4 regions of the Alishewanella sp. BS5-314 genome follow, and region 2 is predicted to be linked to each of the others. Evidence: predicted binding sites of a transcription regulator. Region 2 holds the regulator's gene; each other region holds the start of a gene.
The links. Region 2 encodes FNR, which switches genes on or off when oxygen is low (the NO sensors DNR and NnrR bind a similar motif). Its sites were predicted from a motif close to TTGATCTAGATCAA; they were not measured.
Positions count from the first base shown of each region.

Region 1: H1D31_RS02770 (nitrate reductase subunit alpha) is a predicted target of FNR. The motif match lies at 2,397-2,410, and genes of this name have one in related genera.
Region 3: H1D31_RS02895 (putative zinc-binding protein) is a predicted target of FNR. The motif match lies at 2,867-2,880, and genes of this name have one in related genera.
Region 4: H1D31_RS03240 (thymidine phosphorylase family protein) is a predicted target of FNR. The motif match lies at 2,419-2,432, and genes of this name have one in related genera.

Region 1 covers NZ_JACEHJ010000001.1:595,119-600,224, forward strand. The annotation lists gene H1D31_RS02760 (MFS transporter) at 1-319, shown strand, start outside; gene H1D31_RS02765 (ATP-binding protein) at 371-2,152, opposite strand; gene H1D31_RS02770 (nitrate reductase subunit alpha) at 2,495-5,106, shown strand, end outside.
Region 2 covers NZ_JACEHJ010000002.1:561,920-567,025, reverse strand. The annotation lists gene H1D31_RS07130 (heavy metal translocating P-type ATPase) at 1-1,294, shown strand, start outside; gene ccoS (cbb3-type cytochrome oxidase assembly protein CcoS) at 1,291-1,467, shown strand; gene H1D31_RS07120 (sulfite exporter TauE/SafE family protein) at 1,457-2,131, shown strand; gene fnr (fumarate/nitrate reduction transcriptional regulator Fnr) at 2,168-2,872, shown strand; gene uspE (universal stress protein UspE) at 2,979-3,911, shown strand; gene ttcA (tRNA 2-thiocytidine(32) synthetase TtcA) at 3,989-4,906, shown strand; gene H1D31_RS07100 (glucosaminidase domain-containing protein) at 4,982-5,106, opposite strand, start outside.
Region 3 covers NZ_JACEHJ010000001.1:626,053-631,158, reverse strand. The annotation lists gene norR (nitric oxide reductase transcriptional regulator NorR) at 44-1,558, shown strand; gene moeB (molybdopterin-synthase adenylyltransferase MoeB) at 1,575-2,333, shown strand; gene H1D31_RS02895 (putative zinc-binding protein) at 2,373-2,810, opposite strand; gene H1D31_RS02890 (NnrS family protein) at 2,916-4,121, opposite strand; gene H1D31_RS02885 (MFS transporter) at 4,118-5,106, opposite strand, start outside.
Region 4 covers NZ_JACEHJ010000001.1:694,617-699,722, forward strand. The annotation lists gene H1D31_RS03235 (ribose-phosphate diphosphokinase) at 1-747, opposite strand, end outside; gene H1D31_RS03240 (thymidine phosphorylase family protein) at 751-2,340, opposite strand; gene H1D31_RS03245 (HDOD domain-containing protein) at 2,511-3,323, opposite strand; gene H1D31_RS03250 (class I SAM-dependent methyltransferase) at 3,431-5,106, opposite strand, start outside.

The DNA.
Region 1 (5,106 bases), on a different contig from region 2:
ATCGGCAACACCAGAGCAGTACTTTATGCCGTTCTTCCTGATCTTCCTGCTGTTATTCGCCGCCAGCGGCATTGGTAATGCATCAACCTTTAAAACCATTGCCGTGGTGTTTCCAAAAGAACAAGCCGGGCCGGTGCTGGGCTGGACCTCTGCCGTCGCCGCCTACGGTGCTTTCTATATTCCACAGGTATTTGGTGAGCAGATCAAAGCCGCAACCCCAGAATATGCGATGATCGGCTTTGCCATCTTCTATGCGCTGTGTCTGGTATTAAACTGGTTCTTCTACCTGCGGAAAAGCGGCGAGTTTTATAACCCTTAAGCTTGTCTGCGAGCATGCAAGGCGCAGCCCTCAACAGGGCTGCGCTTTTTTTCAGGCTGTTTTCGGTTGCTGCAGGTATTCCGGTAAGAAGCGGAAGTATACCCCAGTGCCGCCCTCTGACCGGCGTCGGATACTGATCTCCCCGGCCAGATGTTTGCTTCGTTCCTGAATAATGGCTAAACCATAATGATTAAGTTTTTCGGCTTTATCCGGGATCCCGACACCATCATCCTCCACCGCCAGTAAAATATACTTTTGCCCATCCTGCTGCAGGCTAATGGTCAGGTTCTGCCCCTGACTGTGGTGCACCGCATTCTGGCTGGCTTCGCGGATAATCTGCAGTAAATGAATTTCTTCATGCGGCGCCAGCGGCACATTCGCCAGCTGATAATCCAACCGGATCTGTAAGCCCGACTGTTCGCTTAACTGGCTGACTGTGGTCTGCAGCGCACTGAGCAAGCCAGCTCCATCGACTTTCAGACGGAAAGTGGTTAACAGCTCGCGTAACTGCCGGTAAGCGGCATCGAGGCCACTTTTCAGCTCTGCTGACACATCCTGCATCACCAGACGGTCATCCTTGTTAATGGCTTTATTGAGCCGGGTCACCTGAATTTTCAGATAGGACAAGGCCTGCGCCAGTGAATCATGTAACTCGCGCGCTATGACCGTACGCTCCTGCATCAGCGCCAACCGCCGCACCTGCTCCTCTTCTGATTTTAAACTCAGCGCCAAAGCCAGTTGATCGGCAATGGCCATCACCAGCTGTTGTTGCCATAACAACATCTTCTCTGAGGCGTTCAGCCGTACGACCAGAACGCCATATTTATGTCTCTCCCGCTGCAACACAAAGTTGTGCACCTGACACTGCTGCCGGCTCAATGTCTCAGTTAAACAGTCGCCACAGTTTTCAGCCGCACAGGGATCCGCCAGGCTATCGGCATGAATTTGCAGGTAAGGTTGATTTCCTTGCTCGGTAAACAGACAGAGCTCGATATCTGCCAGACCGGTAATACTGCGCAGTTGGCTGATGATCTCGGAAAAGTCCTGATACTCTGAGGTATGTTCGCTGATCCGCTGCGCGGTGTTATATAGAAATTTCAGGGTCGTATTGGTTTGGGTCAGCTCTGCCGTTTGCTCTTCCACCCGCTTTTCCAGATTGCCGTACATATAACCAATGGCCGTATTCATCTTATTAAAGCTGGTGGCCAACATCCCGAGCTCATCCTGATGCTGCGGCGTGATACGGTGAGTAAAGTCGCCCTGCGCAATACGCCGGGCACCGCGGATCAACTCTTTTAACGGCTCCTCCACCATCACCTTCAGCCAATACATGACGATGATCGACAGCAAGATGGTGGCCATCACCGCAATAACCTGCACCGAGCGAAATGCCTTAACCTTTTGCTCTGCATCCTGCTGGATCACCAGCACCAGCTCATCCAACAATCTGACCTGCTCGGCCAAGCCGGCTTCCAATTCGGCTGGAGGGACGGCGCCAGACTCCAGCGCAGGCGCCAACTGTTGCCAGTGCTGAAAAGCACTCTGGTATTTTTGCAGAATGTCTGGCTGATGCAAAAAACGCTGAAAAACGGGATGCTGCCAACTGCTGGCAAATTGCTCATTGGCTCTTTGCAGTTTAGTGACGTCCTGTTGCAGCGTTAACCAGGCCAGGCGATAGCTTTGCATCCGCAGCGAGCCGGCAACATTAACTGCATGCGCATCGCTGTCAGCCTTATCCGACAACCAATACGACACCATCATCGTTGATAACGCCAACGTCACGATACAGGCCAGAGCGATATTGATCCGGGTAACAATTGAAAAGGTGCGCATCTGAAACTCCCACTACTGTCTGTTCTAAGCTTAACCCGCCAGCGCCTTTCCTGCAGAAAAATCCGCTTACCAAATCTACGGGGATACTTGGGCTACCCCCTTTTCCCCAGCCAGAGTACACCTTCAGACAAAGTGAGTAGACGCCTGCAGCCAAGGCCTGCATTTTCAAGCATTTAGCCAATTAGCGCACTACCACCTTTGGGGTATTTTTCTTAATTTTCAGCAATTTAGCAGCATGGCAACCTTGATCTGAATCAAGCAGAATTGAGTGGTAGTTTCTATAGTGTGCTTACTGAAAAAGCAAAAACCTCTGTTCATGCAGGACAGGACCAGGAGTCAAGTATGAGTCATCTGTTAGATAAACTGCGGTTTTTTAGAACCCGCAAAACCCCCTTCGCCAATGGCCACGGGGTGACCACCAATGAGGACCGGACCTGGGAGCAAGGCTACCGGCAACGCTGGCAGCACGATAAGGTGGTACGTTCCACGCACGGTGTAAACTGTACCGGCTCTTGTAGTTGGAAAATCTATGTCAAAGACGGCCTGGTCACCTGGGAAACCCAGCAAACCGACTATCCGCGTACCCGTCCGGATCTGCCAAACCATGAACCCCGTGGCTGTCCGCGTGGCGCCAGCTATTCCTGGTATATCTACAGTGCCAACCGGCTGAAATATCCGAAAGTGCGGCAGCAACTGATGAAGCTGTGGCGTGAAGCCCGGGTGCAGCATAAAGATCCGGTGAAAGCCTGGGAATCAATCGTCAGCGATCCACTAAAAGCCAAAAGCTACAAAGAACGCCGCGGTTTGGGTGGCTTTGTCCGTGCCAGTTGGGATGAGGTGAACGAGCTGATTGCCGCTTCTAACGTTTACACCACTAAAACCTATGGCCCGGACCGGGTAACCGGTTTCTCGCCTATTCCGGCTATGTCGATGGTGTCCTACGCCGCCGGTGCCCGTTATCTGTCGCTGATTGGCGGTAACTGTTTAAGCTTTTACGACTGGTACTGCGACTTACCCCCGGCCTCACCGCAAATTTGGGGCGAGCAAACCGACGTACCAGAATCCGCCGACTGGTATAACTCGAACTACATTATCGTTTGGGGCTCGAACGTGCCGCAAACCCGCACCCCGGACGCACACTTCCTGACCGAAGTCCGTTACAAAGGTACTAAGACCTGTGTCATTACCTCGGACTACTCAGAAGCCTCTAAGTTTGGTGATACCTGGTTAGCACCGCGTCAGGGTACCGATGCTGCCCTGGCCATGGCCTTTGGCCATGTGATTTTAAAAGAATTCCACGTTGATAATCCGAGTGCTTACTTTACTGACTACGTGCGTCGTACTACCGATATGCCGATGTTGGTAATGTTAGAGGAGCAAAACGGGGTGCTAACCACCGGCCGCTTCCTGCGCGCGGCCGATCTGGTGAATAACCTGGGTGAAGACAATAACCCGGATTGGAAAACCATTGCTGTTAACAAAGATGGTCGCCTGACCAGCCCGAATGGTGCCATTGGTTATCGTTGGGGCCAGGCCGGCAAATGGAACCTGGAGCAAAAAGACAAAGACGGTGAGCTGGAGCTGCAGCTGCAGCTGAGTTTAAAAGACAACCGCGACGAGCTGGTGGATGTTGGCTTCCCGTATTTTGGTGGTGCACCACACGAGTACCAATACTTCCAGCATACCGATCATGCTGATGTACAAATGCGCAAAATTCCTGCTAAACGCGTCGAACTGGCCAGTGGCGGTACCGCGCTGGTCGCTACCGTATTTGACCTGATGCTGGCGCAATATGGTGTGGATAATGGTATTGGTGATGAAAGCCGGGCGAAATCCTATACCGATAACGTGCCTTACACCCCGGGCTGGCAAGAAGCTATTACCGGCGTGAAGCCGGATGATGTGATTCGGGTCGCGCGTGAGTTTGCCCGTAATGCCGATAAAACCCGAGGCCGCTCCATGGTCATCGTCGGCGCCGCGCTGAACCACTGGTACCACATGGATATGAACTACCGTGGCCTGATCAATATGCTGATGATGTGTGGCTGTATCGGTCAAAGTGGCGGCGGCTGGGCGCACTATGTCGGTCAGGAAAAACTACGGCCACAAACCGGCTGGACCCCACTGGCCTTTGCGCTGGATTGGCAACGGCCACCACGCCATATGAACGGTACCTCGTTCTTCTACAATCATTCCAGCCAATGGCGTTACGAAAAGCTGGATATGACGGAAGTCATTTCGCCACTGGCCAATAAAGACAAATGGTCTGGCAGTATTGTCGACTATAACAGCCGCGCCGAACGCATGGGCTGGTTACCTTCAGCACCACAGCTGGGCACGAATCCGCTAAAACTGGCGGCCGCAGCCAAAGCTGCCGGCAAAGAGCTGAAAGACTATGTGGTGGAGCAATTAACCTCGCGCAATATTAAATTTGCCTGTGAGCAACCGGAAAACCCACAAAACTTCCCACGCAATATGTTTATCTGGCGCTCTAACCTGCTGGGTTCCAGCGGTAAAGGCCATGAATATATGCTGCGGCACTTACTGGGCACCAAACACGGCCTGCTTGGCAAAGATTTAGGCGGTTTTGGCGGTAAAAAGCCGGAAGATGTGGAATGGACCGATCAGCCGGCTGAAGGTAAGGTCGATCTGTGGGTGACGCTGGATTTCCGCATGTCTACCACCTGTCTGTATTCCGACATCGTACTGCCTACCGCCACCTGGTATGAAAAAGACGATATGAATACCTCGGATATGCATCCTTTTATTCACCCGTTAACCGCGGCCATTGATCCGGTGTGGGAAGCCCGCAGTGACTGGGAAATCTTTAAAGGCATCGCTCAGGCGTTCTCTAAAGCTGCCGTTGGTCACTTAGGCGTGGAAACCGATGTTGTAACCACACCGATGCACCACGATACGCCTGCCGAGCTGGCACAGCCTTATGGCGTAAAAGC
Region 2 (5,106 bases):
TGAATACCGGCCGATCAGCAAAATGGCCGGTGAGCAGGTGTTGGCCGGCAGTATTAATCACGATGGCTTACTGACCATTCAGGTCACTGAAGTACTGGCACACTCCCGGCTGGGGCAAATTATCCAGCTGCAACAACAAACACTGAGTCAAAAGCCCAAGCTAGTCGAAAAAACCGATCAGTTGGCGAAATACTTCGTCGAACGGCTACTGGTGATTGCGGTGCTGACTTTCGGCCTTTGGTATTTCTGGTGGAATCCGGATCGGGCGTTTTGGGTTACGCTCTCGGTGTTGGTGGCAACCTGCCCTTGTGCGCTTAGCCTGGCGACGCCGACCGCCATTACCTGTGCCCTCGCCCGCCTCAATCGTCAGGGCATACTGATCAAAAACGCTCAGGCGTTAGAGGCCTTGCCACAGATCACCCATATCGTACTGGATAAAACCGGCACCCTGACCGAAGGTAAGTTTAGTGTCGAAAGCGTCGAGATGCTAAGCGCGGCTTACACTGAGCAACAGGCCCTGAATCTGATTGCAAATCTGGAACGTTATTCAGAACATCCGATAGCCCGAGCCTTCTCGCCCTATCAGACCGCGGCCGAGGAGCTGCAACAGGTAACAGTCAGTGTCGGTGCCGGCATTAGCGGTTACTGGCAACAGCAAGCGGTGCGGGTCGGCAGTGCCGGTTTTTGTCAGCTAAGCCGCACTGTCAGCGGCGCCATGGTCTATCTGACGATTAACCAACAACCGATAGCCGCTGTAACCCTGAGTGACAGAGTGCGGCCGGAAGTTCCGGCGCTGCTGGCCAGCTTGCAACAACAGGGCTACCAATTGGGGATGTTAACCGGCGACAGCTCGTCACAGGCCGAGCAACTGGCCAGCGAATTACAGCTTAACTTTATGCATAAAGGCTGTACACCGGAACAAAAGGTGGCGCATATTCAACAGCTGATTAGCGAAGGCAAACAGGTACTGATGCTGGGCGATGGTATTAACGACAGCCCAGGCTTTAACGCTGCGCATATTTCGGTTGCGGTGCACTCTGGTGCCGATCTGTCTAAAAATCAGGCTGATGTCGTGTTGTTAAAACCCGATGTGAGTCTGTTAGCCGCACTGCTCAAAGGTGGCAAAACCACCGCCAGCGTGATAAAGCAAAATCTCGGATGGTCTGTCGGTTATAATTTGATTATTATTCCGCTGGCCGTAGCCGGCTTTGTCTCGCCCTATATTGCAGTGATCGGTATGTCGTTCAGCTCGTTATTGGTGGTATCGAATTCATTGAGGTTACTAAAGAAATGAGCATCATTTACGTACTTATCCCGATAGCCATCTTCTTTGTTGCGATGGGGATCTGGATTTTCTTCTGGGCGGTGCGCTCGAAACAGTTTGAAGATCTGGAAAAAGAAGGGTTGAGCATCCTGTTTGACGAGGACGATAAGCCAAAACCACCCGCGGACAAAGATGAGCCCTGATTATCTGGCCGCGCTGCTGATCGGCCTGCTGGGCAGCAGTCACTGCCTGGTGATGTGCGGCGGCATTGCCAGTGCCTTGCAACTGAGCGTGCCGGCTGAGCGCCGCCACTCCGGTTATACTTACCCCCTGTTACTCAGTGCCGGCCGCTTAACCACCTACAGCCTGTTTGGTGCCCTGGTCGGCTACTTTGGCCTGACCGCGATGCAGCTGGCCGGTGCCTCCATGCTCTGGTTGCGGTTACTGGCAGGCGTCTTACTGGTTGCTATGGCGCTCTATATCGCCCGGCTCTGGTTTGGTCTGACGCAGCTGGAACGGCTCGGGCAAAAGCTCTGGCAGCGCGTCCAGCCCTGTACCAAGGCACTGTTACCACTTGACTCAGCGACGAAAGCCTATCGGTATGGCCTGCTGTGGGGTTTTTTGCCCTGCGGCTTGGTTTATTCGACCCTTAGCTGGAGTCTGGCCAGCGGCAGCCCCTGGCATGGTGCCCTGCTGATGCTGAGCTTTGGCTTGGGCACCTTGCCGGCGATCCTGGCCGTTGGTGGCGCCGCACAGCTACTGCGCCAGCTGAAAAGCGCCTTGTGGTTTCGCTATAGCACCGCCGCTATACTGGCTATCTACGGCATTTATACGATATGGCTTGCTTTGCAGAGGTTAGTTTTTTAAGCTAGCTACTATATTAGGGAATTCAGGGTTTATTCGATGCAACGCTCGGCGATTAATTGTCAGGATTGTGGTTTTAGTCAGTTGTGCCTGCCGTTTTCACTCAACGATCAGGAAATGACCAAGCTGGATGACATTATTCAGCGCAAACGACCGTTACATAAAGGCGATATCCTGTTTGAAAGCGGCACCGCCCTGAAAGCACTGTATGCGGTACGCACCGGTTCCTTTAAAACCTTTACCCTGACCGAGCAAGGTGAGCAGCAAATTACCGGCTTCCATTTACCCGGCGATATTATCGGTTTTGATGCGATTAATACCCAGCAGCATATGAGCTACGCCGAAGCGCTGGAAACCGGCATGATTTGCGAGATCCCCTTTAACAACCTGGAAATGTTACTGGACCAGCTACCCAAGTTACGGCAGCAGATGATGCGGCTGATGAGTCAGGATATCCAGGCTGATCAGCAGATGTTGTTGCTGTTAAACCGCAAAACTGCCGAACAAAAACTGGCCACCTTTTTAAACCATCTGGCCTCGCGCTACGGTAACCGTGGTTTTTCCTCCAAAGCCTTCCGCCTGACCATGACCCGCAGTGATATCGGCAATTACCTGGGTTTAACCGTTGAAACCATTAGCAGGCTGCTGAGTAAATTACATAAAGATCAGATCATCGAAGTGGATGGCAAACTGATAACCATTTTAGATGCCCCTGCCTTAAGTAACCTCGCCGGTCAGTGTTAATCGGTATTTTGTTGATTTAACACAAAGGCCAGCCTACCAACTCCGGTTATGTTGACTACACTTAATCTAACAGATTGCGTGCATCAACCTGGTAACCGGAGTCATTATGTCGATTTATAACAATGTTTTAGTGGTATTAGATCCCACGACTGAACAACAGAAAGCCCTCGACCGCGCCCTGGAGCTAAGCCGCAAACAAGGCGGTAAACTGACCGCGTTTTTATCGGTATACGAATTCTCCTATGAGATGACCACCATGCTATCCGGTGACGAACGCGAAGCAATGAAGCAGGCGGTGATTAAAGATCGCGAAATCTGGGTCAGTGGCTTACTGCAGCAGGCTCAGGCGCAAGGACTGGAGATCAGTATTCAGGTGGTCTGGCATAACAGACCGTTCGAAGCCGTCGTCAAAGCTGTGCTGGAGCATAACTTTGATCTGGTGATCAAAGGCACCCATGACCACGATGTGCTGAAATCGATGATTTTCACCCCAACTGACTGGCATATTTTGCGCAAATGCCCCTGCCCGGTGCTGCTGGTAAAAGAGCATGCCTGGCCGGCGCAAGGTAATATTATCGCCGCTGTTAATGCCGGCAGTGAGCAGGAGCATCATAAATCCCTGAATAACAGGGTGATTGATAAAGCTAAACAAATGGCTGCCATGCTAAATGCCAGGGTGCATCTGGTGAATGCCTACCCCGGTACTCCGGTTAATATCGCCATCGAGATCCCGGAATTTAATCCGCAGGAATATAACAGCACCATGCAGCGACATCATAAGGATGCCGTGAAGCAACTGGCAGCCGAACATCAGATCCCGGCAGAGCAATGTCATGTGCTGGAAGGGATGCCGGAAGATGTGATCCCGAAATTGGCACGGCAGCTTGATGCCGAGATGGTATTAATTGGCACTATCGGCCGCACCGGCTTATCGGCGGCCATTATCGGTAATACCGCTGAGCATGTGATTGACCGTCTGGATTGTGATGTGCTGGCCTTAAAACCGGCCAATTTTGTCTGTCCGCTGGAGAAATCCTAGCCTTCCAGCCTCTGCCTCTTTTGAACAGGCGCACCCTTGGGTATAATGTGCGCCTTTTTTCTGTCTGGTAGTTAATGATGTCTCACGCGGCACAAGCGAAAGCCCAATATAATCTGAACAAGCTGCATAAACGGCTGCGCCGTAATGTCGGCCAGGCCATTGCTGATTTTGGCATGATCAGCGAAGGTGACAAGATCATGGTCTGTTTATCCGGCGGCAAAGACTCCTATACGCTGTTAGATATCCTGCTTAATCTGCAGCAATCTGCGCCGGTGAATTTCAGCATCGTTGCAGTTAACCTGGATCAGAAACAACCCGGCTTCCCGGCGCATGTGTTACCGGAATATTTAAGCAGCATCGGCGTCGATTTTAAAATTGTTACTGAAGACACCTACTCGATCGTCAAAGAGAAGATCCCGGAAGGTAAAACCACCTGCTCACTGTGCTCACGGCTGCGCCGCGGTATTTTATATCGTACGGCAAAGGAGCTGGGCGCGACCAAGATTGCGCTGGGTCATCATCGCGATGATATGCTGGAAACCTTGTTTTTAAATATGTTCTACGGCGGCAAGATGAAGTCGATGCCGCCCAAGCTGATCAGCGACAATGGTGAACATATCGTGATCCGGCCACTGGCCTACTGCAAAGAAAAAGATATTGAAAAATACTCAGTGGCGAAAGGCTTCCCCATCATCCCCTGCAACCTCTGTGGCTCACAGGATGGTTTACAGCGGCAGGTGGTAAAAGAAATGCTGCAGGATTGGGATAAGTGCTTCCCCGGCCGCATTGAAACCATGTTCCAGGCGATGCAAAATATTATACCTTCGCATCTGGCCGATAACAGTTTGTTCGATTTTAAAGCCATCAGCAAAGACAGCCCGTTAAACGGCGATGGTGATACTGCCTTTGATAAACCGGCCGTACCATCAGTGCCGGTAGGTTTTGAGCAGGATGATGAAGAGCTGAGCGTGCATCAGACAGTAGAACTAAGCTAGTTTAGCCGCAATCTACCTTAAGTATTTTGCTTTAGAAAAGCCTGGTTAAAACCGGGCTTTTTAATTCTAGCTTGCTTACTCTTCCAGCAGACGGCGATTAAAACGGATCATGGCAGTGATTTCTTCAATATACTCATGACCGCGTTCAGAATACGCGCTTAAACCGTGCGCCAGGGCTTCACCACGCAGCGGCTTATTCT
Region 3 (5,106 bases), on a different contig from region 2:
CAGAAAAATTCGGGTGCTTTTCACCCTGTGGGTAAAATTAACCATGCTTGATGCCGTGTTATTTGCTGATCTGGTCACCGAGTTGCCTTCGGCTGTGCGCTTACAGCGGCTGGTCAATACACTGCGTAGCCATTTTGGTTGTGGTGCTGTGGCATTGTTGCAGTTACAGCAGGCGCAGTTAAAGCCAGTAGCGGTGCAGGGACTGCTACGGGAAACGCTGGGCCGGCGTTTTCAAGTGGCACAGCATCCACGTTTGGCGGCGATTTTAGCCAGCCGCCAACCCGTACGTTTTCCGCCGGGCAGTGAATTACCCGATCCCTATGATGGCTTGCTGGCTGAGCAACCAGGAGCAGTGGTGCCGGTGCATGATTGTATGGGCGTATCGTTATATGTGGAGGGGCGCTGCTGGGGCGTATTAACACTGGATGCCCTGTCGCCGGCTAACTTTGATGCCCTGGCGGTGTTGCAGTTACAACAATTAAGCTTGCTGGTAGAAGCCGCTATTCGTATTACCGAACTGGAGCAGGCGAACCGGGCGCTGCGGCAGGGTGGCTTGCCTACTGTTGGCACCAGTACAACAGCAGCGCAACAGTATGAAATTATTGGTCAAAGCCTGGCGCTGCAGCAGATTTTACAGGAGCTGGATGTGGTAGCCGGCTCGGAGCTACCGGTGCTGCTGTTGGGGGAAACCGGGGTCGGCAAGGAGCTGTTCGCCCGGCAACTGCATCGCCGCTCCGGCCGCGCCGAGCGCCCCATGATCTATGTTAACTGTGCAGCCTTACCGGAAAGTCTGGCAGAAAGTGAGCTATTCGGGCATAGCAAGGGCGCGTTTTCCGGCGCGTTAAGTGAGCGTGCCGGCCGCTTTGAGGCAGCAGATGGCGGAACCCTGTTTTTAGATGAAGTCGGGGAACTAGCATTATCCGTGCAGGCAAAGCTGCTCAGAGTGCTGCAGAACGGTGAAATTCAGCGTTTAGGATCGGATAAGCTGCGGCGGGTGAATGTACGGCTGGTTGCCGCGACCAATCGCGATTTACAGCAGCAGGTGAAACAGGGCGAATTTCGTGCTGATCTCTACCACCGTTTATCAGTGTATCCGATCCCGATACCGCCGCTGCGGGAGCGCAGCGAAGATTTACCCTTATTAGCCGGGCATTTTCTGGAGCAGAACCGCAGCCGTTTGGGGCTACGTAGCTTAAGGCTGGCACCAGCAGCAGAGCTGGCTTTACTGGGTTATCACTGGCCGGGGAATATCCGCGAGCTGGAGCATGTGATTAGCCGCGCGGCAATCAAGGCGCTAAGTCAGGGCGCCCAGCGCAGTGACATCGTGATCCTGCAGCCAGAATTGCTCGATTTGCCCGGTAGTCAGCCGCAAGCGCCGGCGCTTGAGCATATTGAGCTGCCGGTACAGGGGTTAAAGCAGGCAGTAAATCAGTTTCAGCAACAGCTGATCCGGCAGGCATTGCAGCAGCACCAACAATGTTGGTCGAAAGCGGCCCGCGCCCTGCAACTGGATGCCAGTAATTTGCATAAGCTGGCGCAGCGTTTAGGGCTGAAGTAACAACAGGAGATGGCTTATGAGTGAGATACTGAGCCCGCAGCAGGCGTTGCGTTATAGCAGGCAACTGATGTTACCGGCGCTGGATTTTCGTGGTCAGGAAGCCTTACTGGCCAGTAAGGTGTTATTGGTTGGTATGGGCGGGCTTGGTTGTGCTGCGGCGCCGTATCTGGTGGCTAGCGGTGTCGGGGCGCTGACGCTGGTTGATAATGATGTGATTGACCGTAGCAATCTGCAGCGCCAGATCCTGTATCGCGAACAGGATATTGGCCAGCCTAAAGTCGTTACGGCATTACAGCAACTGAAACAGCTAAATAGTGAGATCCAGCTCAGTGCGATCCAGCAGCGGCTGGATCACACTGCGCTGGCGCAACTGGTACCGCAATTTACACTGGTGCTGGACTGCACCGATAATCTGCTGACCCGTAATGCCATTAACAGCGCCTGTGTGCAGGCCGGCATACCGTTGGTGTCTGCCGCCGCTATCCGCTTTGAGGGGCAGTTACTGAGTTTACGGAATCAACCGGGCGATCCCTGCTATCAGTGTTTAAGCCGCTTCTTTGGTGAACAGCAGCTAAGCTGCATGGAAGCGGGTATTCTGTCGCCGGTTGTCGGCGTGCTGGGCGTGATGCAAGCACTTGCCGCGGTGAAGATCCTGGCAGCAGTGGGTGAACCTGAGTATCACCAGTTAAAGTTGTTTGATGCGCTAAGTGGTCAGTGGCAGCAGTTCCAATTGCCTGCCGATCCAAACTGCCCGGTATGTCGCAGTAGGAAATAGTACTGAGTTTGTGGGTTGTGTTGCCCCGCCCCGGTACTGTCAGTGTTTGGTATCTTGTACCCGGAACAGAACCTTAGCGCCAGCAGCTTCATTACCGGGCGTTTTGCCAAGTTGTGGCAGGATATCGCAGTGCACCTTTTGCAATAACTTATAGGCGTCGGCCAGATCGCAATTTTCGTGATCGCGCTTTTTATAACCCAGGCTGGTCAGCTCAAGATGCCAGGTTGGCACTACCTCAACCGTGGCCAGGGTTTGTTTAACACAATTAAGCGGGCAACCATCCACTGCCAGGATCGGCCGACCAGACTGTGCAACCTTTAGTAACTGCTTGACTCTACCGCCAACGCCGGCGATACATGACATCTCGGCCAGACCTTCCCGATCCAGGACCACAGCTAAATCATTGGCCAGCTGCGCCACATTGGAGCAGCCGGAGCAGGCATAAACCAGCGGTTTCGTTTCGTAATCGTGACTCATAACAGCTTCCTGAAACTGACGATATGTTCAGTTTAGAAGCCTGCTAGCCAGCCAGCTTGATGTAAATCAAAACGCCGGCAGCTTTACCCCATCAGGGGTAAGGGGTTAACCCGGCCGCCCATCTGCCCTAGGCGTGGTTAACACCGGAAAATACACCAGCACATAGCAGCCATAAGCCAGCACCCAGCTGCCAATCCCCAGCCATAACAGACTAAAGGTATGCTCCGGCAACCACCAGATCAGCAGGGTCCGGCTAATGCCGGCAACAGCAACCAGTAAAAAGGCCCAGCCCATAATGTGTTTCGGCTGCAGCAAGCGACCACTGTGGCCAAGCGAAACCCGCGCCATCATCGATAGGATCATCGAGCCCATGGCGCCGGCAGTCAGTGCATGTAGCGCAATGCTCTGGCTGACCGCAAAGCCGGCATAGCGTAGCGCAAACAAGGCCAGGCCCAGAGGAATAAACCAATAGGCCAGATGCAGCGACCACAGCAGCGGCACCCGTAGCGTGAGCCAGATTTTCCAGCGGGCGCAGCGGATGGCGGTTAGCAAAGCACTCAGGGCAAAGAGAGCACTTAGCGAACTGGCGGGTAGCAGAGGCACTAAACTAAAAAAGTGCAGCATAAAAATCAGCCATAGACTGGCCAGTGCCGCCCGATCCAGCCAGGGCCAAGCCTCGACCTTAGTGGTTTTAGTGCCATTGGCAGTAAACATCGGGATCACCCGGCCGCCGACAATTGCCATCAGCAGGGTAACAAGCCAGATCGCGTTCAGGCTACCAAGCTGTTGTATATCGTAGCGCTTAAGATAAAGCCCGAGATACATCATCAGGTTGCAGGCGGTTAGCAGCAGTAACACCGGCACAAAAAATAAATTGCGGTATTGTTGTACCGCCAGTAGCGGCTTCGCCAGTAACCAGGCGGCCAGTGGTAAAAAGCTCAGATCCACCAGGGCGACCAGCCACAGGGGCAGCGCCTCGCCAAAGAGCAGAAGCAGACGGGCGGCCAGCCAGAGCAGTGTTAGCAATAACAGCGTCGGGCCATGCGGTGCGCGTAGTGAGGTCCAATTTTGCACCGCAGTTAATAAAAAGCCGATGACGATGGCACAGGCAAAGCCAAAGATCATTTCATGGCTATGCCAGAATAATACCTGACCAACAGGTTGCAGCTGCAGCTGACCGCCCAAGATCAGCCCCCACAACAGCATGGCGATAGCGCTAAAGGCGGCGCCGAATAAAAACAGCGGCCGGAATGCCTGGCGCAATAGCGGCAACAGCTTTTGCTCGGTCGCCAGATCGGTAATTTGCATCATTCGTCGTCATCCAATAAAAAATTATTACTACGGGCATCCTGCAGGCGCTGTTGATATTGCGCTGCCTGATTGGCGAAAAACATGGTGATCATGCATAGCGCCAGCACGCCATACAGAATCATAAAGCAGCCGGTGACAATACCCAGTGCATCCTGCGCCAGGCCAAAGAGCACCGGCAGGGTACAACCGCCCAGACCGCCAATGGCGGCAACAAAGCCACCGACTGCGCCCATATGCTTAGGGTAGTAATCGTGAATCACTTTATACACGCTGGCGCGGCCAAAACCCTGAGCTACGCCAATGACAAAGATCAGGGCCGTAAACCACCAGACATTAACGGAGATCTCCAGTTGGACATCTTTTTCCAAGCCATGAATAATCAGGGTAGTGGGGGGGTAACTCAGAAAGAACAAGCACACCAGGCAGACCCAGAACACACTCCAGTTTACGGCCCGGCCACCATAGCGATCGGCAAACCAGCCACCTAATGCCCTGACCATACTGGAAGTCGCGACAAAAAACAGCGTAAAGGCCATTGCCTGCTGGGCGTTCATCGCATAGGCCTGCATATAATATTGTGGTAACCACAGCAACAGGGCTAAAAAGCCACCAAATACAAAGTAGTAATACAGTGAAAAGCGCCAGACCCGGGCATCTCTGACTAACTGACGTAGAGTCAGTGGTCTGGCGGTGGGGCCTGCAGTTTTTGGCGAGGGCGGTGACAACAACCAGAATAACACCAGCAATAAAGCCAGCCCAACGGCATACACAGGCCCAACCCACTGCCAGCCCCACCAGGCGACAATAATGGGCACCAGAATAAAGGTGATGGCGACGCCGGCATTGCCTACGCCAAACAGACCCATCGCCAGGCCTTGCTGGCGCGAGGCAAACCAGTCGGTCACATAGCGGATGCCGAAGGTAAAGGAAACGCCACTTAAACCAAACCAGAGGCCGGTGGTCAGATAACCATAAAAGCTGCTTA
Region 4 (5,106 bases), on a different contig from region 2:
ATGGGTAACGGCCACATCGACTGAGGCAGCGCCAGCAGCTAATAACTTGCTACAGGCGCCCGCCAGGGTACGGCCGGAGCTGGCGACATCGTCCATTAATACCACATTGCGACCCTGCACCCTGATATCGGGTAAGGCAATATCAACCTGCGTATCGCCATGCCGCACCTTGTTACAGACTGCATAATCACAGTGAATGTGTTCAGCCGCCAGCGCCACCCATTGCAGGGCTTCGGCGTCGGGGCCAATTAACAGCGGCCGGCTATGTTTGCTGGCAATCAGCTCGGCTAATCGCGGCGCACCGCTGAGTGCTATCGCCGCACCTTGTGGAATGGCTTCGCTTAATTCACTGATACGGTGCAGATGCGGATCGACAGTAATAACGCCATCAAACAGCTCGGCTAAAAACTGGCCGATAATTTTCTGGCTGACAATTTCACCCGGATTAAAGGCAATATCCTGCCGCATATAAGCCAGATAAGGTGCCACCAGCCAGATTTTCTGCACGCCCTGTGACCGGGCATGGCGGGCGATCAGCAGCAGCTCCACCAGTTTATCGTTAGGCTTATCCAGGCTTCGGTACAGCACCAGCTCGCGGGGTACGGCTTCAGCAAACGGCAGGGTAAGTTTTAACTCGGCATCGGGAAAATGATGCAACTGATAACTGATTAACGGTAAACCGGCGGCGTCGGCTAAACGGTTCGCCGCCTGCACCTCATCCGGTGCGCATAATACAAATACCGACATACTTTAATACTCCAACTGCAGTGGCAGCAGCAACTCAGGGGCGCCAATCCGGTAACCCAGGCTGCGCTGACAAGCCTGGCGGGCAAAGGCTAACTCTGTGGGGTAAGCCGCATACACCCGGTATAGCGCTTGTCCCTGTTCCACCTGCTCACCTAGTTTTACCAGCAAATCGACCCCTGAACCTTTGGCACGTGGCGCACCGGCCGAGCGGGCGATGCGGGCCAGCTGCACATTATCGATTTCTACTACTGTACCGCTGTGCGGTGCGGCGACATCAAAACTTAACGGCGACAGCGGCGGCTTATCCGGGTCAAAGTCTTTCATACCCTGCGCCGCCATAATGGCCTGCATTTTTTGCCAGGCCCGACCGGAATCCAGAATATCGCGGGCGATAGCAAAGCCGTCACCGCCACGCACATCCGGGTCAAACTCCAGCATTCTGCCGGCTAAGCGCAGCGACTTCTGCCGTAAATCGTTCGGCGCCAGCGGATGATTCTTAAGCACCCTAATCACGTCGCGGGCTTCCAGCGCCGGGCCGATACCATTGCCAATCGGCTGCCGGCCATCGGTGATCACCACCTCGATCGCCAGCCCCATCCGTTTGGCAACAAACTCAAACAGTTTGCGCAGCTTTTGTGCCTCGGGCATGCTGCGCACCTTGGCCGAAGGGCCAATCGGAATATCCAGTAATAAATGGCTGGAGCCGGCAGCGACTTTTTTCGACAAAATCGACGCCACCATCTGCCCCGGCGAGTCGATAGACAACGGCCGTTCAACCGAAATTAACACATCATCCGCCGGGGACAAATCACTACTGCCACCCCAGGCTAAACAGCCGCGGTGCCGGTGTACAATGTCGGTCAGCTGGTCAAAAGGCAGCTCCACCCGCGCCAACAGCTCCATGGTATCAGCGGTACCGGCCGGCGACGTAATGGCCCGCGACGAGGTTTTCGGGCATAGCATGCCATGCGCGGCCACGATCGGCACCACCAGCATCGAGGTACGGTTCCCCGGAATGCCGCCAATACAGTGTTTATCGACTACCGGGTGTTCCTGCCAATCGAGCCGGCGCCCCACTTTACTCATGGCATCGCTTAAAAAGAATACCTCTTCGCGGTCTAACTCGCCCTGATTACAGGCCACCACAAAGGCAGTAAGTTCAATTTTCGAGTAACGGTGAGCGGCAATATCCTGCACTATGCTGGCAAAGTCATCACGGCTTAGCCGTTCACCGGCAATTTTACGGTGCAGCGCCGGGATAGAATGCGGCGGCTCGGCCGGTGATACCGTAACGGCTTCACCATCCAGCGCACCAAGGTTAACAAAGGCCTCTTCCGACAGGCCGAGCTGCTGACAGCCGACAATACTGGCATCGTCTACCACATTAAGGCTGGCTAAAATGCGCTTACCGCGCGCCTGCACCTCAATCTTTGCCAGCGCCTGAAAACCCTCGGCGCGGTAAATGGCACAGTCGCGGTGTAAATAGGCCACGTTTTCGCGGTAGGTATCAATACCTACCCGCTTCAGGCTTAGGGTAGTGGTTTTCGAAGTACTGGCTGGCTGGGCTTCGGTTACTGCTTTGGATGCGGTCATAAAAACTCACCAAAAACGATATCGAGTTTAATCTACTCCTGCTGCTATGGCAGTGCCAGTATTTTTGTCGTGCTAAGCTTGAGCCAGATCAGGGCAGCACTCAAAGTGATGGGGAAAAAACAGAGCGGCCGGCACAGCACGATGCGGTGGGGGCAGTGCCGGCTTCAGGCTTAACCGAGCATGTCGTCGATATCGGCATCCAGGTCAGGCATCTGGCCGATATGGCGATAAACGTCTTCCAGTTTTAAATGCAGCGCATGCGCCAGCTTGGCCGGAAATAGTTCATAACGTTCGGCTTTGACATCTTTTTCATGCTCCAGCAAATAGCGGCCCAGCATAATCAACGATGCATAAGGGTCGAGCTTGCCGCCATAGGCCGGCGCATATTGATGAGCAATCGCCTGCACAATCTGGTCAGGGAAATGCCAGTAGCGCGCCAGCTCGGCACCGGCCTGGGTAAAGTCAAAGCCCAGATGCCGCACCTCAGTTTCACGGCGACGGTTACCCAGCGCCACTTCTTGATCAATGAGTACCGCCTGCTCTGGCTTAACCACATGGATCAGATATTCACCTATGCCATGCAGCAAACCGCAGGTATAGGCTAGCTCGGGGTCTACTTTTAACAGCTTAGCCATATATTTACAGCGGTTCGCCATCCGGAACGAATAGCGCCAGTAGGCGTTGAGGTCAAAATTTGGCAGCGGTTTAAAACTGGACGACAAGCTCACCGATAATACTAAGGTACGCAGCGTATCGGTACCCAGCACCAATACCGCATCCTTCACCGAACCGATTTTGCGGTGACCACCATATTTGGCCGAGTTGGCCAGCCGCAGTACCTTGGCGGTAATGGCCTGATCATTAGCCAGCAGGGTAGCAATACGCTCGCCACCCACGCTGTTACTCTGAAAACTGGCCATTAATTCTTGTAGTATTTTTGGCACCGACGGCAAACTGGTGGCTTTTTCAATTAACTCACGCATCGCTGAACCCTTAGCAGTGTTGTGTTAGATTCAGCTTATGCTATCCGCAACGGTTGTGGCAGGGGGTGGAGCGGATTTATTTTCAAGAGTGTTTTGTCCGACTACATTTACCATTCAGCGACTTGCAGCCGTTGTTTAATACCGACCATTTGTAGTTGCATCGCATGTAGCACTTCCGCGAAATCCCGACAACCCGGGCTGATATTTGGCAGTGATAACCCTGCCTCGATAAAAAAACGTTGTTGTTCCGCATCGGTTTGCCAGGCTTGCCGCCACCAATCCTGAATATGGTTGGCACAATGCTGCATCCGGCTTTGGCTCGGTAGCCGATCGCGCTTTTTGCGATTTTCGGCCTGACTGGCCGGCAGCAAATTCCACAGATCATTATTTGGCCAATAGCTAAAGGGTACACAGTGGTCAATATCAAAACTATAGAGTGGCGCCCCACTCCAGACACTGCATATCTGAGCACCGCTGCTACGCAGTCCTGCAACTTTCTGCCGCACCAGTCGGGTATCATGCTGCTGATCCAGCCAGCGCAGCTGGTTATGGTAGCTTTCGAGAGAGATTTGCCGTTCAGCATTACGTTGATACTTTTGCATCTCGGCAATCCATTGCTGAACCAGTAACGGCTCAATCCAGCAGCCGTACTGGCGGAAGCAATTCCAGAGGTCCTCGCTTAAAACAAAGCAACCGAAACTTGCCAGAAAATCGCGATCAATTAATACATGGCTGCGTTTTGCTACTTTATGGCGCTCCATCCGGAACAGCGTATTACTTTTATCGCCCTGCCAGATATAGGTAACAGGCCCCGCCTTTATGGTGCTAAGCGTATCCGCGAACAGTTGTTGCAACGCCTGAGCTTCCTCGCCGGTATAAAAGTTACCGATCGCGAAATCATCAGCGGTGAGTTGTGCAAGCTTGCCCCAGCCATCCGGCTTTACGAAACCTAAGCCTTTCGCCGGATCAGCGTTCTGTTGCATATCGCTGTCGACCAGACGCTTAAACAAGCGGATCCAATATAATGCGACTAAACCCAGTGCAATGCCTACCTGCCCATCTTGCCGGTCAATAACGGCGCCCGGATGCGCCTCGGCGATCCGCACCAGGGTACGTAATAGCGCCAGCTTGTAAGTCGAGGATTTGTTGTCGTTAACCACAATATGCCGCACTTTACCCAGGCTGCCACTACCGTCATCCGGTAGCATCAGTACCAGCGTCTGCCATGCAACATCAACCCGGCCGCCAGCATCGGCAGTTCGTGCGGAGAGATGTTTAAGCACTAAACCAAATTTGCTGGCCAGCTCGTTGATTTCATCTACCGAAACCGGATAGGCAACCCGATGATCGCTAAAGTCGCCATAGCGCAGGCTGAGAATAAAGTGGCCGCCGGGGGCCAATAAGTTGGCTATTTTTCGAAAGGTGCGCTGCCGCTCTGACGGACTGATATGCATCCAGACTGCACTCAGCAAAATAGTATTAAAACGCAGATTGAGCTGATAGGTCGCTTTCAGCTCCGGCAAGCTATCAGAGAGCCATTGCACTTTGGGAGCCAGCGCGGCACTGGTTTTTAACTGCCCGAGCCGGCGCAGATCCTCTGCCGGCTCCACGGCGATAACCTGATTGCCTTGCGCGGCCAGCCAGAATGCATCCCGGCCACTGCCAGCACCGATATCGAGCACCAATTGTTCTTTCGGCCAGTACGGTTGCCAACTCTGATGCACCTGTTCAAAACTTAGCGCATCATACTGGGCGGCAAAAAGCTCAGCTTGCTGATGATAGA